2 regions of the Sphingomonas aestuarii genome follow, and region 2 is predicted to be linked to the other one. Evidence: predicted binding sites of a transcription regulator. Region 2 holds the regulator's gene; the other holds the start of a gene.
What was found. Region 2 encodes LexA, which represses DNA repair genes until DNA is damaged. Its sites were predicted from a motif close to GTTCCNCNCTTGTTCT; they were not measured.
Positions count from the first base shown of each region.

Region 1: a site for LexA is predicted at 2,570-2,585, ahead of uvrA (excinuclease ABC subunit UvrA). Genes of this name have one in related genera too.

Region 1 is NZ_JBTKVV010000003.1:270,981-278,200, reverse strand. It holds gene uvrA (excinuclease ABC subunit UvrA) at 1-2,563, opposite strand, end outside; gene ACX0GZ_RS07255 (response regulator transcription factor) at 2,920-3,297, shown strand; gene ACX0GZ_RS07250 (hypothetical protein) at 3,352-3,687, shown strand; gene ACX0GZ_RS07245 (hypothetical protein) at 3,706-4,158, shown strand; gene ACX0GZ_RS07240 (dienelactone hydrolase family protein) at 4,357-5,238, shown strand; gene mmsB (3-hydroxyisobutyrate dehydrogenase) at 5,289-6,224, opposite strand; gene ACX0GZ_RS07230 (enoyl-CoA hydratase) at 6,163-6,939, opposite strand; gene ACX0GZ_RS07225 (enoyl-CoA hydratase/isomerase family protein) at 6,953-7,220, opposite strand, start outside.
Region 2 is NZ_JBTKVV010000001.1:249,123-256,342, reverse strand. It holds gene gltX (glutamate--tRNA ligase) at 1-1,060, opposite strand, end outside; gene ACX0GZ_RS01295 (ComEC/Rec2 family competence protein) at 1,089-3,290, shown strand; gene lexA (transcriptional repressor LexA) at 3,668-4,330, opposite strand; gene ACX0GZ_RS01285 (molybdopterin molybdotransferase MoeA) at 4,388-5,578, opposite strand; gene moaC (cyclic pyranopterin monophosphate synthase MoaC) at 6,160-6,636, opposite strand; gene trpC (indole-3-glycerol phosphate synthase TrpC) at 6,743-7,220, opposite strand, start outside.

The DNA.
Region 1 (7,220 bases), on a different contig from region 2:
CGGAGAGCGTCGTCGCCTGTTGCCCGACCTTGATATAGCCGAGGCCCACTTCGGCCAGCATCGCCATCTTGTCGCGGATGGGGGGGACGGCCTTGAAGAATTCGACCGCGTCCTCGACCGTCATGTCGAGTATGTCGGCGATGCTCATCCCCTTGAACTTCACCTCCAGCGTTTCGCGGTTGTAGCGCGCGCCGTGGCAGACGTCGCACGTCACATAGACGTCGGGGAGGAAGTGCATCTCGATCTTTAGCAAGCCGTCGCCGGTGCAGGCTTCGCAGCGGCCGCCCTTTACGTTGAAGCTGAAACGGCCGGGTTTGTAGCCGCGCGCCTGTGCTTCGGGGAGCCCCGCGAACCAGTCGCGGATGTTGGTGAAGGCGCCGGTATAGGTCGCGGGGTTGGATCGGGGGGTACGGCCGATCGGCGACTGGTCGATGTCGATGACCTTGTCGAGATGCTGGAGCCCGTCGACCTTGTCGTGCTTGCCCGCGAGGATGCGCGCGCCGTTCAGCGCGCGGGCGGCGGCGGCGTAGAGCGTGTCGATGGTGAAGCTCGACTTGCCCGATCCCGATACGCCGGTGATGCAGGTGAAGGTGCCGAGCGGGATCGACGCGGTGACGCCGGTCAGGTTGTTGGCGGTGGCGTTGTGGACGGTGACCTTCTTGCCATTGCCCTTGCGGCGCTTCGCGGGGATGGGGACGGCGCGGGTGCCGTTGAGGTAATCGGCGGTGACCGATTTCTTCGATTTTAGGATGGTCTTGAGCGTGCCGTGGGCGACGATTTCGCCGCCATGGACGCCCGCGCCCGGACCCATGTCGATGACGTAGTCTGCCGTGCGGATCGCATCCTCGTCATGTTCGACCACCAGCACGGTGTTGCCGAGATCGCGCAGTCGGCGCAGCGTTGCGAGCAGCATGTCGTTGTCGCGCTGGTGCAGGCCGATCGAGGGTTCGTCTAGGACATAGAGGACGCCCGACAGGCCGGAGCCGATCTGCGACGCGAGGCGGATGCGCTGGGACTCGCCGCCCGACAGGGTGCCGGAGGTGCGGTTGAGGTTGAGATAGTCGAGCCCGACATTGTTGAGAAAGCCGAGGCGCTCGTCGATCTCCTTCAGGATGGCGCGGGCAATCTCCGCCTGCTGGCCGGTGAGCTGCGCGGGGAGTTCGGCGAACCAGGCGAGGGCGTCGACCACCGACAGGCGCGTGACGCTGGAAATATCGCGCATGGCGACCTTTACCGCGAGCGCTTCGGGTTTGAGGCGGGCGCCGTGGCAGGTCTCACAGGCGTGGGACGCCTGATATTTGGAGAGTTCCTCGCGCATCCAGGCGCTCTCGGTCTGGAGCAGGCGGCGGTTGAGGTTGCCGATGACGCCTTCGAAGGGTTTCTTGACGTCATACGACTTGCGGCCGTCGACGAAGGTGAGGGTGACGGGCTTGCCGCGGGTGCCGTGGAGGATGACCTGCTGGTGTTCGGGGGCGAGATCCTTCCACGCGGTGTCGAGGCTGAAGTCATAGGCGCGCGCGAGCGAGCCCAATACCTGCATGTAATAGGGGCTGGGCGGGTTCGATTTGGCCCAGGGGACGACCGCGCCCTTTTTGATGGTGAGGTCGTGGTTGGGGACGACGAGGTCGGCGTCGAATTCCATCCGCTCGCCCAGACCGTCGCACGCGGGGCAGGCGCCCTGGGGGGCGTTGAAGGAGAAGAGGCGGGGCTCGATCTCGGCGATGGTGAAGCCCGAGACCGGGCAGGCGAAGCGTTCGGAGAAGACGATGCGGTTGGGGGGGATGCCCGCGCCCTTCATCGCACCTGCATCGGACGCTTCGTCCTCGCGGCCGGGGACGACCGCGTCGACGAGGTCGGCATAGGCCAGGCCGTCGGCGAGTTTCAGCGCGGCTTCGAAGCTTTCGGCCAAGCGCGTGGCGATGTCGGCATGGACGACCAGGCGGTCGACGACGACCTCGATGTCGTGCTTGTATTTCTTGTCGATCGAAGGGGCTTCGTCGATTTCATAGAGTTCGCCATCAATGCGGACGCGGGTGAAGCCCGCTTTCTGCCACTCGGCCAGTTCCTTCTTATACTCGCCCTTGCGGCCGCGAACGACGGGGGCGAGGAGGTAGAGGCGGGTGCCTTCGGGGAGCGCGAGGACGCGGTCGACCATCTGGCTGACGGTCTGGGCGCTGATCGGCTCTCCGGTCGCGGGCGAATAGGGGATGCCGATCCGCGCCCATAACAGCCGCATGTAATCGTAGATTTCGGTGACGGTGGCGACGGTCGAGCGCGGATTGCGGCTGGTGGTCTTTTGCTCGATCGAGATCGCGGGGCTCAGCCCCTCGATATGCTCGACATCGGGCTTCTGCATCATCTCCAGGAACTGGCGTGCATAGGCCGAGAGCGATTCGACGTAGCGGCGCTGCCCCTCGGCATAGATGGTGTCGAAGGCGAGGCTCGATTTGCCGCTGCCCGACAGGCCGGTGATGACCGTCAGCGTATCGCGCGGGATGTCGATGTCCACGCCTTTGAGATTATGCTCGCGCGCGCCGCGGACGGAGATGTGGGTAAGGCTCATGCGGGGGTTCTAGCTTTGTTCTGACGGAGGGGCCAGAGGGGAGATAGGGGTGCGCAGCGAGAGTTTCGAGGGGAGCGCGTCGACGATAGGTCGTCGCGGGGCGGCGGCGACCGCCCCGCGACGTGCGATTGGGTTTCGGCGGGTCAGGTTACCCTGACGGATAGCAGTTCACACGACGCCCCCGCCGTCGTGAACCCCCCGGAGCAATGGCTAATCCGCCTGTTCGCGAGATCGAATCTCTCACCGCCAGCGCTCGTTTTGCTACTGGAGATGGCGAATCAGGTAGTTGCCTGGGTAATGCCTAGCATCGGTCATTTGACCATGACGCGCGCGGTATCATTTGATACCAGTCCGGAATGGACAAGACAGAGCGCCTCCTTGGTCTGCTCAGTGAGCGCCAGCGCCAGTGCATGGAGCTGGTAGCCCGGCAACACACGTCCAAAGAAATTGCACGCGCGCTGAACCTTAGTCCTTCCACCGTCGATAATCACATCCAGGCTGCGATGGAGCGGCTGGGGGTTCGTTCGCGCGCGGACGCCGTGCGATTGCTGAGCGGAGATATCGCGGGCCGCAGCGACGCTTCTCGTCGATGGTTGCCGCCGATTGGCGGGCAACTAAACCGAGGGTCGATCGCCAGGCGGTATTCGCAAGTCATGCTCGTTGCGTTGCTGGGAACGATGGTCATGGCAGCGATCGTTATGACCATTGCGGGTATAGTTCATCTTTTCACATAAACCGCCCCTCGTAATTTTGAACACAGGCAATCCAGCCAAGTTCAGAGGAACGACATGTACGAAATCAAACATGCGGTGGGTGACGTTGTGGCGAACGATACACAGACATCGGTGGCGGCTTTGGACAACGCTCTGGCCGCGCAATCGCGGATGTGCGCCAGCATCATTGAAGCCGCTGCGGACTCGCGGTTGCCGATCGCCGCTACGCAGAGCCTGCTGGAAAATCTGGCGCATGGAATCAATGGTCTGGCAGCCAGTCGCGGTAATATGGTGGTTGCCGTACGAGAACTGACCCGTATCCAGGCAAGCAGTAATCTTGAAACCACATCATTCGGTTGCCCCGGCGGACTGCGCCCGATGAACTCCGCGTCGCTTGAAATGATCGACTAGCGCGTTCAAAGCCGGACTATGTTGGTAGCGCTCGTTTTCTGGTCATTCATGATCGCCAGTTATAGTCTGGTAATGCTTTATGGCGGGCGAGAGGCACGGATTTTCATTCATTTCGTGCTCCTCGCCGCGCTTGCCACCTTGTTGGCTTTCATGACCCTTGCGATCGACGATTATGCTCTGGCGGTCCTTTTGATCGACGGCATGCTGTTGGCCGTCGCTCTCTGTTTCGTTGCACGTTCGCAATCATTCTGGCCGATCTGGTTCGCCGGATTTCATGTGGTCGGCGTCGCAACGTCAAAAGCGCGCTTGTTGTTTCCGAATGATATTCCCCAGATTTACGAAACCCTGTCCGGCTTCTGGGCAATTCCGGCACTGATCGCGATGGTCGTGGCGGTCATTCGCGATCGATCGTTGCTAGGCGGTGACCATGCGGTGCGCCGGGCGCGCGCGCATGAAACACGGCGGTTTTGACGGACAGGATCCAAGGCAGTCTGACCGACACTCCATTGGTCAATCGCATGCCCTGACCCGCCGCGTGAGGCGCGCGAGGCTCGCGAGCGGCCAGCGCAGTTGACGGCCCCTTTTCCGCATCATGCTTGCGGCAGCGCGGCTTGCGGCTAAGCTGCGAGCCGGTCGCGGCTGCTGGCCGGGCGAACGGGAGACGGTGCGATGTGTGACGATCGGCAGATGAAGGCGCTGGGCGAACAAGGCTTCGACTGGACGATGAACCGGCGCCAGTTCGCGTTGCTTGGCGCGGCTGGCGCGGTGGCGGCGTGCACGCCGATGGCGGGCGGCACCGGCGGCGATGCGGAGGGACTGACCGAGGAAATGGTCAGCTTTGCGACGCCGGACGGGACGATGGATGCGTTCTTCGTACGCCCGGCAAGCGGTCGTTATGCCGCGATCCTGACCTGGCCCGATATTGCCGGGGTACGCGAGGCGTTTCGCGAGATGGCGCGACGGCTGGCGCGGCAGGGCCATGCGGTGCTGGTGGTCAATCCCTATTACCGGGCGGTGCCATCGGATCAGTTCAAGGATTTCGCGGGGTTCGCCGCAGACGGCGGGTTCCAGAAGGTCGGGCCGTGGCGCAAGCAACTGACCCCGGAAGCCGTGATGCGCGATGCGGCCGCGGCGATCGGGTGGCTCGACCGCCAGGCGTCGGTCGATGTTCGGCGCGGGGTCGGCACGCATGGTTATTGCATGGGCGGGCCGTTCACGGTGTTCAGCGCCGCCGCAGTCCCGGCGCGGGTGCGCGCGGCGGTGTCGCTGCACGGCGGCGGGCTGGTGCGCGGCGAAGAGCCGACGAGCCCCCACAAGCTGCTGGCCCGCACGCGCGCCAGCTATCACATCGCGGTGGCGCAGGACGACGACGCAAAGGCGCCGAACGACAAGACGGCGTTCAAAACGGCTGCCGATGCGGCCGGACGGACGGCGACGGTGGAAGTCTATCCCGCCGACCACGGCTGGACGGTGCTCGACAGCCCGGCTTACGACCAGGCGCAGGCCGAACGCGCCTGGGCAGCGATGAGCGGGCTATTCCGGGCGCTGTAAAGCGGCGCGAGCAATTGAGGGGGCTGGCGAGGCGCGCACGCCGCCCCCGATCAAAGCGTCCGAATGATCCCCGAAAAATCCACGCCGCCCTGTCCGCCGTCGACGAACGCGCCGTACAATTCCGCCGCGCGCTTGCCCATCGGCGTGTCCACGCCCGATCCTTGCGCCGCTTCCATCGCTAGCTTCAAATCCTTGAGCATCAGCGCCGCCGCAAATCCGCCCGCGAAGTCGCGGTCCGCCGGGCTTTCCGGCCCCACGCCCGCGACCGGGCAGTACGACGTCATCGACCAGCTCTGCCCCGACGACACCGAGGAGATATTGTAAAAGGTCTGCGGGTCGAGGCCCAGTTTCTCGGCCAGCGCGAACGCCTCGCACGTCGCGATCATGGTCGCGCCCAGCAGCATGTTGTTGCAGATCTTGGCTGCCTGACCCGCGCCATTGCCCCCGGCATGGATCACCGCCTTGCCCATATCGTCCAGAAACGCCTTGGCCCGCTCGAACCCGGCGTTGGAGCCGCCCACCATGAAGGTCAGCGATCCCGCATTGGCCGCCGCGATCCCGCCGGATACGGGCGCATCGACCGCCGTCAGCCCCTTCGCCGCCGCCGCTTCTGCCACGCGCTTGGCGGTCTCAACGTCGATGGTCGAACAGTCGATCAGCACCGCCGCGGTATCGGCCACCCCGAACACGCTCTCGGCATAGACCGCCTCGACATGGGTCCCGGCGGGCAACATGGTGATCACCGCCTCGGCCCCTTCCGCCGCCTCCGCCGCACTGGCGACCGGCAGGCACCCGGCCTTCTCGGCCCGCTCCAGCGCCTCTGCCGACAGGTCGAACGCGCGAACGTCATGCCCCGCCTTGGCCAGGTTCGCGGCCATCCCGCCGCCCATATTGCCAAGCCCGATAAATCCGACGCGTGCCATGTTATTTCCCCTTCCAGTCGCCGGCGCGCTTCTCGACGAACGCCGCCATGCCTTCCTTCTGATCCTCGGTCCCGAACAGACCGTTGAACAGCCGCCGCTCGAACTGCACGCCCTGGGCCAGGGGCAATTCGAACGCCGCATTGACCATTTCCTTGTTCGCCAGCACCGCCAGCGGCGCCATCGACGCGATGGTCTGGGCGGTCTTCACCGCCTCCTCGACCAGCTCGGCGGCGGGAACGATGCGCGCGACCAGCCCCGCCCGCTCGGCTTCCTCGGCATCGATCATCCGCCCGGTCAGGCACATTTCCATCGCCTTGGCCTTGCCCACCGCCAGCGCCAGGCGCTGCGACCCGCCCATGCCGGGCGATACCGCCAGCTTGATCTCCGGCTGGCCGAATTTGGCGGTGTCGGCGGCCAGGATGAAGTCGCACATCATCGCCAGCTCACACCCGCCGCCCAGCGCGTATCCCGCCACCGCGGCGATCACCGGCTTCCGAGTCCGCCCGAACTGCTCCCAGCCCGCGAAATGGTTGGTGCCGAACATGTCGGCAAAGCCCATCTCCTGCATCTCCTTGATGTCCGCCCCCGCCGCGAACGCCTTCTCGCTGCCGGTGATGACAGCGCACCCCTGCGACGCATCGGCATCGAACGCCGCCAGCGCGTCGAGCAGGTCGGCGAGGACTTGCGCGTTCAGCGCGTTCAACGCCTTCGGTCGGTTGAGCGTGATCAGCGTCACGCGATCGCGCTGCTCGACGAGAATGGTTTCGTAGTCGGTCATGGCGTTCATTTCCTCAATTCGGCGACCATTCCTGGTCGGCCGACAACGGCGCGAAGATTTGGTCGATCAGATGATCGCTGATGTCCTCCGGCGTGGCGGGGTTCCAACGCGGGGCATTGTCCTTGTCGACGATTACCGCGCGGACGCCTTCGATGAAGTCATGGCGCTGGACGACCTTCGAGGCAACGGCGAACTCCTGGCGCATCTCGTCTTCGAAAGTCGGCATCGACTTGCCGTCGAGCAGGAGTTTCAAGCTGACCTTCATCGTTTGCGGCGACTTG
Region 2 (7,220 bases):
GCAGCAAATCCATTTGCGATTCGCTGGGTTCGAAATCGAGCCGGGCGGAGACGAGTGCGGCCAGATGCGCGTCGTCGGCTTCACGGATGTAGTGACCGTTTAGGTTTTCGAGCTTCTTGAAATCGAACCGGCTTGGTGATTTCCCGACGCCCGACAGATCGAACAGCTCGACGGCGCGGTCGCGGGGCACGAATTCCTCGTCGCCATGCCCCCAGCCCAGCCGCAGCAGGTAATTGTTCAGCGCTTCAGGCAGCACGCCCATTTCGTCGCGATACGCCTCGACCCCCAGCGCGCCGTGACGCTTCGACAATTTCGCGCCGTCGCTGCCGTGGATCAGCGGGACATGGGCATAGGTCGGGACCAGCCAGCCCATCGCGCGGATGATGCCAAGCTGTCGGAACGCGTTGTTCAGATGATCGTCGCCGCGGATGATGTGGGTCACGCCCATATCGTGATCGTCGACCACCACCGCGAGCATATAGGTGGGGGTGCCATCGGAGCGCAGCAGCACGAAATCGTCGATCTCGGCATTCTGGACGGTGACGTCGCCCTGAACCCGGTCGGCAATGGTGGTCGCGCCGTCGCGGTTCGCCTTCAGGCGGACGACGCTCGGCAAGTCGGGCGCGGTTGCCGGGTCGGCGTCGCGCCACGGGCTTTCGACGCGGAAGGGGCGCTTTTCGGCCTGCGCCGTGCTGCGCATGTCGGCGAGTTCTTCGGAGGTGAGATAGCAGCGATAAGCATGGCCGCGCGCGAGCAATTCCGCGACAACCTCGGCATGGCGATCGGCCCGCGCGAACTGGAACACCGCGTCATCGTCCCAGTCGAGGCCGAGCCAGCGCATCCCGTCGAGGATCGCGTCGATGGCGGGCTGGGTCGACCGGGCGCGATCGGTATCCTCGATCCTGAGCAGGAACTTGCCGCCGTGATGGCGCGCGTAGAGCCAGTTGAACAGTGCGGTGCGTGCGCCGCCGATGTGCAGAAAACCGGTCGGCGAGGGCGCGAAACGGGTGACGACGCCAGGGTCGGTGGCGGTGTCGGCGGCGGTATCGGTTGCGCCCAAGCGGCTTTGCTCCCAGGATTTGCAATTGATGGCAAGGACTGCCGGTCAGGCCCCTAGCACGGGGCAACGGGGGCTTCAAATCGGGTTGCGGGGGCGGGCCGAGCGTCTGAACGCACGCGTCGAACGCTGGCTGGAGGTCGAACGGGATCAACTGATCCTGTGGCTGCCGGTGATGACCGGCACCGGTGTGGTCCTATGGTTCGCATTGCCGCATGCCGCAGCGTGGAGCGCGGTGATCCTGATCGGATGTGCGCTGGGCGTCGGAGCGCTGATGCTGCCGCGCGGCGGGCGCGCGATGCGGGCGCTGGGCGTCGGCGCACTGGCGCTGGCGTTCGGGTGCGCGCTGATCTGGTTTCGCGCCGAACGGGTCGCGGAACCGGTGCTGGCGCGCCCGGTGGTGGCGAATTTCACCGGCACGGTCGAACGGGTGGAGGCGTTGCCCGCGAGGGCGATGGTCCGGTTGCGGATCGCGCCGATCGATGCGCCCGATCTGCCGCCGACGGTGCGCGTCAATGTGGCCGAGGGGGCGATGGTCGACGGCATCGCCAGCGGCGCGGTGCTGCGGCTGAGCGCGCGGTTGATGGCGCCCGCGCCGCCTGCCGTCCCCGGCGCCTATGATTTCGAGCGGGTGGCCTGGTTCGACGGGCTGGGCGCAACCGGTCGCGCATTTGGAGAGATCGAGGTGCTGAGCCCCGCCGACCAGCACGGGGGCACGATGCGAGCGCGTCTGTCGGCGCATGTGCGCGAACGGGTTGGCGGATCGGCAGGCGCGATCGCGGCGACGCTGGCGACCGGCGACCGCGGCGCGATCAGCGAGGAGGATGCCGAGGCGATGCGGCGTTCCGGCCTCGCGCATCTGTTGTCGATCAGCGGGCTGCATGTGACGGCGGTGGTCGGCGCGGCGATGGTGGTGACGCTGCGCCTGCTGGCGCTGTTTCCGGGGCTGGCCTTGCGATTTCGGTTGCCGGTGCTGGCGGCGGGCGCGGGGGCTGTGGCGGCGGTCGGCTATACCTGGCTGACGGGGGCGGAAGTGCCGACCGTGCGGTCCTGCATCGCCGCGTTGCTGGTGCTGACCGCGCTCGTCATCGGGCGCGAGGCGCTGACGCTGAGGCTGGTCGCGACGGGTGCGTTCGTCGTGCTGCTGATGTGGCCCGAAAGCCTGCTCGGCCCCAGTTTCCAGATGAGCTTTGCGGCCGTCACCGCGATCATTGCGCTCAACGAACATCCCCGAATGCGCGCGCTGGTGATGCGGCGCGACGAAGACTGGGTGCGCAAGATCGGGCGCGGTTTGCTGGCGTTGTTCCTGACCAGCCTGGCGGTGGAAATCGTGCTGACGCCGATCGCGATGTATCATTTCCACAAGGCCGGGATCTACGGCGTGATCGCCAATCTGGTCGCGATCCCGCTGACGACCTTCGTCATCATGCCGCTGGAGGCGCTGGCGTTGCTGCTGGACGTGGCGGGGCTGGGCGCGCCTTTGTGGTGGCTGGTCGGGGTCAACCTCGATTTCCTGATCTGGATCGCCCACACCACCGCCAACACGCCAGGGTCGATCGCACTGATCCCCGGCATGCCCGCCGAGGCCTATGCGATCATGGTCGCGGGCGGATTGTGGATCGCGTTGTGGAAAGGCGCGCATCGCAAATGGGGGGTGGTGCCGGTCCTTGTCGGCGCGATCTGGACTCTGGCGACGCCTGAGCCCGATCTGCTTGTGACGGGCGACGGGCGGCATCTGGCGTTGCGGTCGCCCGAGGGCGGCATGGCGCTGCTGCGCGACCGGGCGGGCGATTATGTGCGGTCGACGCTGGGCGAGAATGCGGGGTGGGATGGGGAATTGGGAGCGCTGTCGGCCTTGCCGGGGGCTGCGTGTTCGCCCGATATCTGTATCGCAGATTACCGGCGCGGCGACCGGGTGTGGCGGATCGCGGCGACGCGCAGCAGCTATCACCTCGATATTGCCGACATGGCGCGGGTGTGTCGGGAAGCCGACATCGTGGTGAGCGAACGGCGGTTGCCGAGGACGTGCAATCCCCGCTGGCTGAAACTCGATCGCTGGACGCTGCGCGAGACCGGCGGGGTCGCGATCAGCTTTGCCGGACCGCGGGTGACGACGGTGCGGCGGGGGACCGATCATCCTTGGCTGAACCCGCCCAAGGTCGCGCCGCCGTGGCGGGAGCGGCGGGGGGTCGGCGGAATCTCAGCCAAGAAGCGACGATCGAACTTCGGATAACGGCGGTTCAGAGTAACGGACGCTCAGACTGTCGCTGCCCAGGAACGGGCCGTCATTGGTTAGGGTATCCCGCGATATGCTCAACCTGATTTCGCAGTTCCCAAGACGTTCACGACGAACTCGCCCCCGCGTTCTGGCACGCAACCGAAGTTGGCAAGGTGGATGGAGGGTCGGTTACGGATCGGGCGCCACGCCATCGACCCGCGCCACCCATCACACCGATGTCGTCATTGCGAGCGTAGCGAAGCAATCCAGTGTTGGCACGCGCGTCACTGGATTGCTTCGCTACGCTCGCAATGACGAAGCGGGATAAAGCGAGCCAGCTTCGCCTTTATCGAAGGTTGTTATTTGCGATCTCTTCCGCGGTGATGCGGCCGTCAATAGCGCCGCAGCAACCCCGCCAGCTTGCCCTGAACACGCACCTGATCGGGGCGGTAGCGTTGGGGGTCATAGCTGCGGTTGGCGGGGTCGAGGCGGACCATCGCGCCTTCGCGGCGGAAATATTTGAGGGTCGCTTCATTCTCGTCGATCAGGGCGACGATGATGTCGCCGTCGCGCGCGGTCTCGGCCTTGCGAATGAGCGCATAGTCGCCGTCGAGAATCCCGGCCTCGACCATCGAATCGCCTGCGACTTCGAGCGCATAATGATCGCCAGAGCCGAGCAGCGCGGCGGGGACGGGGAGCATCTGCGAGCCCTCCAGCGCCTCGATCGGGACGCCGGCGGCGATGCGGCCGTGCAAAGGCACCTCGATCACGTCGTTGGCGGGCGTCGGCACGCTGCGGGCGACGGCGGTGCGTTCCTTGGGCGATTTCTTGGCCTCGGCACGCTCGGGCATGCGCAGCACTTCCAGCGCGCGGGCGCGGTTGGGCAGGCGGCGCAGGAACTTGCGTTCCTCAAGCGCGGAAATCAGGCGGTGAACGCCCGATTTCGATTTGAGGTCGAGCGCCTCCTTCATCTCCTCGAACGAGGGAGACACGCCGGTTTCGTTCAATCGGTCGGAAATGAAGCAGATGAGTTCGTGTTGCTTGCGGGTCAGCATGCCCAAAGCCCTCCGTCGGAACAGACGCGGAACTTATGGGCAACGCGTGCGCCCAAGTCAAGCGATGCGTATGACTTCCACGGTTTCGCCCGTTTCGGCCCCCGGCGCGTTCGCCTGACGCACGATCAGGCAATTGGCATGCGAAAGCGCGCGTAGCATCGACGAATCCTGCTGGTCGAGCGGTGTCGCCACCCCGTCCTTCAGATGCGCGCGCAGATGGTCGGCGCGCGTGCCCGTCGGGCCGATCGCGTCGGCCAGCGTCGCCTTGACCGTGCGCGGCCAGGGATCGGCGGCCCCCGACATGTGGCGGACGAGCGGCGCGAGGAACAGCGTTGCGGTGACGAAGGCGGACACCGGATTGCCGGGGAGGCCCAGCACCACGGTTTCGCGCACGCGCGCGGCCATCATCGGCTTGCCGGGGCGCATCGCTACCCGCCAGAAATCGGGCTTTGCGCCGATGTCCTCAAGCGCGGGGCGGACGAGGTCGTGGTCGCCGACCGATGCGCCGCCGGTGGTGACCAGGATGTCGGCATCGACCTGAGCGAAGGTGGAGGACAGGATCGCGCGATCGTCGGGGAGGATGCCCATCTGGATCGCCTCTGCGGGCAAATTGGCAAGCATCGCGACGAGCAGCGCGGTGTTGCTTTCGGGAAGCTGCCCGTCGGCCAGCGGCACGCCCGGCGGCACGAGTTCGTCGCCGGTCGCGGCGATCGCGACGCGGATCGGGCGGTGGACGGGAACGGTGCCGTGACCCGCCATCGCGGCGAGTGCGATCCGCGACGGGGTGAGGTGATCGCCGGCATGGATCAGCCGTTCGTCCTGGCGGAAGTCGCGCCCGCGCTCGCGGACATGCGCGCCGCGCGCGGCGGGGCCGTCGCCGGTCAGCGTGATCGTGTCGGCGTCGCGGCGCGCGTCCTCCTGGATCAGCACGGTGTCGGCTCCCTCGGGCAGGGCTGCGCCGGTGAAGATTCGGACGGCCTGCCCGGCATCGACTTTTCCTGCGAAGGGCCGCCCGGCGGCGCTTTCGCCGATCACCGCGAGCGGTCCAGGCAGGTCGTCGAAGCGAACCGCATAGCCATCCATCGCCGACAGATCGGCAGCAGGCTGGGTGCGAAGCGCCATCACATCGATCGCCGCCCAGCGATTGGCGGCCGCGTTCAGCGTGACATGCTCGGTGGCGATCGAGGGCGCGAGCGCGAGCAGGCGATCCTGCGCCTCGCGAACGGGGAGGAGGGTGGGAGCGCTCATGGACGGGTGCCTCCAGTCGGAAAACACCGGTTAAAGGTCGGCGCTATCCAGCAGGGCGATTTCGAAGCAGGCGGCGGAAAGATAGGCGATATGATGGCTGAGGTCGGCATGATGATGCCGGGTAGCATCATCGGCCCGGATTAGCACCCCGTCCGCTTTTGGGTGGTAAGCGGACGGATCATATCTTAGGCTGTCATTGATGCCGATTAATATGACACGCTACGGAGAGAGGTCGCGCTACCGGGTTGGTTCGGCAGTGCTTGAGGCAATCACTTGCGTAGCGTTATTGTCGGTGAAAATCGGCATTCCCGCGTGGCTTATTTTTCTCGTCGCGGTCTCTGCTTCGATTGCCCTGACGATAATGACGTATCATCGCCTTCGCGATGCGAATCTATCCAGTGCATGGCTGCTTTTTATGATCGTCCAGTTTGCTATAGGGCCAACGTGGCATCTTTCGGACCATGTAACTTTCAACATCGGCGGCTCAATCATCAGCTTGGTACCGGTGATACTAGGATGGATCGTGCCCCGAATGGCCGATCAGAAGGTTGAGCTAGGGTCTGCTTAGGGGTCGTTAGCAGTCATTGCGGCTCCGCCACCCAATCGCCCGACTTGCCGCCGCTTTTCGTAAGCAAACGCACGCCCTCGATTGTCATGCCGCGGTCGATGGCCTTGGTCATGTCGTATACCGTCAGCAGCGCGGTGGTGACGGCGGTCAGCGCTTCCATTTCGACGCCGGTGCGGTCGGTGGTGCGCACCGTCGCGGTTGCGGTGACGCCGGTGTCGTCGGGGGTCAGTTCGATCGTGACGCTGGTGAGGGGGATCGGGTGGCAGAGCGGGATGAGGTCGCTGGTCTTCTTCGCGGCCATGATCCCGGCGATGCGGGCGACGGCGAGCGCGTCGCCTTTCTTGAGCGTCGCCTGGCGGATCGCGGTGGCGGCTTCGGCGGTCATGGCGATGCGGCCGGTGGCGGTGGCTTCGCGCAGCGTTGCGGGCTTGGCGCCGACATCGACCATGTGCGCGCTGCCGTCGGGGGTGAGGTGGGTTAGGTTGGGCATGGGCTATTCCTTACCGCGCTCACCCTGAGCTTGTCGAAGGGTGCCACGCAACCGATCGACCAAGACCCTTCGACAAGCTCAGGGTGAGCGCGGTTTACAGGGTCACTCAGCCTACCAGCGCGCGCGTCGCGGCTTCCACATCGTCCCGCCGCATCAGCGCCTCGCCGATCAGGAAGCAGCGGATGTCGTGTTTGGCCAGCGCGTCGAGATCGGCGCGGGTCTGGATGCCGCTTTCGGCGACGAAGGTACAGTCTTTGGGTGCACTGGCGACGAGGTCTAGGGTTTTCTGGAACTCGACCTCGAACGTCTTCAAATTGCGGTTGTTGACGCCGATCAGCTTGGACCGGAGCGTGCTGGCGCGCTCCATCTCTCCGGGGCCGTGCACCTCGATCAGCACGTCCATGCCGAGGCCTAGCGCGGCGTCCTCGATTTCGGCCATCTGCGCGTCTTCGAGCGCGGCGACGATGATGAGGATGGCGTCGGCGCCCATCGCGCGCGCCTCCAGCACCTGCCAAGGGTCGATCATGAAATCCTTGCGGAGCACAGGCAGCGAACAGGCGGCGCGGGAGGCGATCAGATAATCG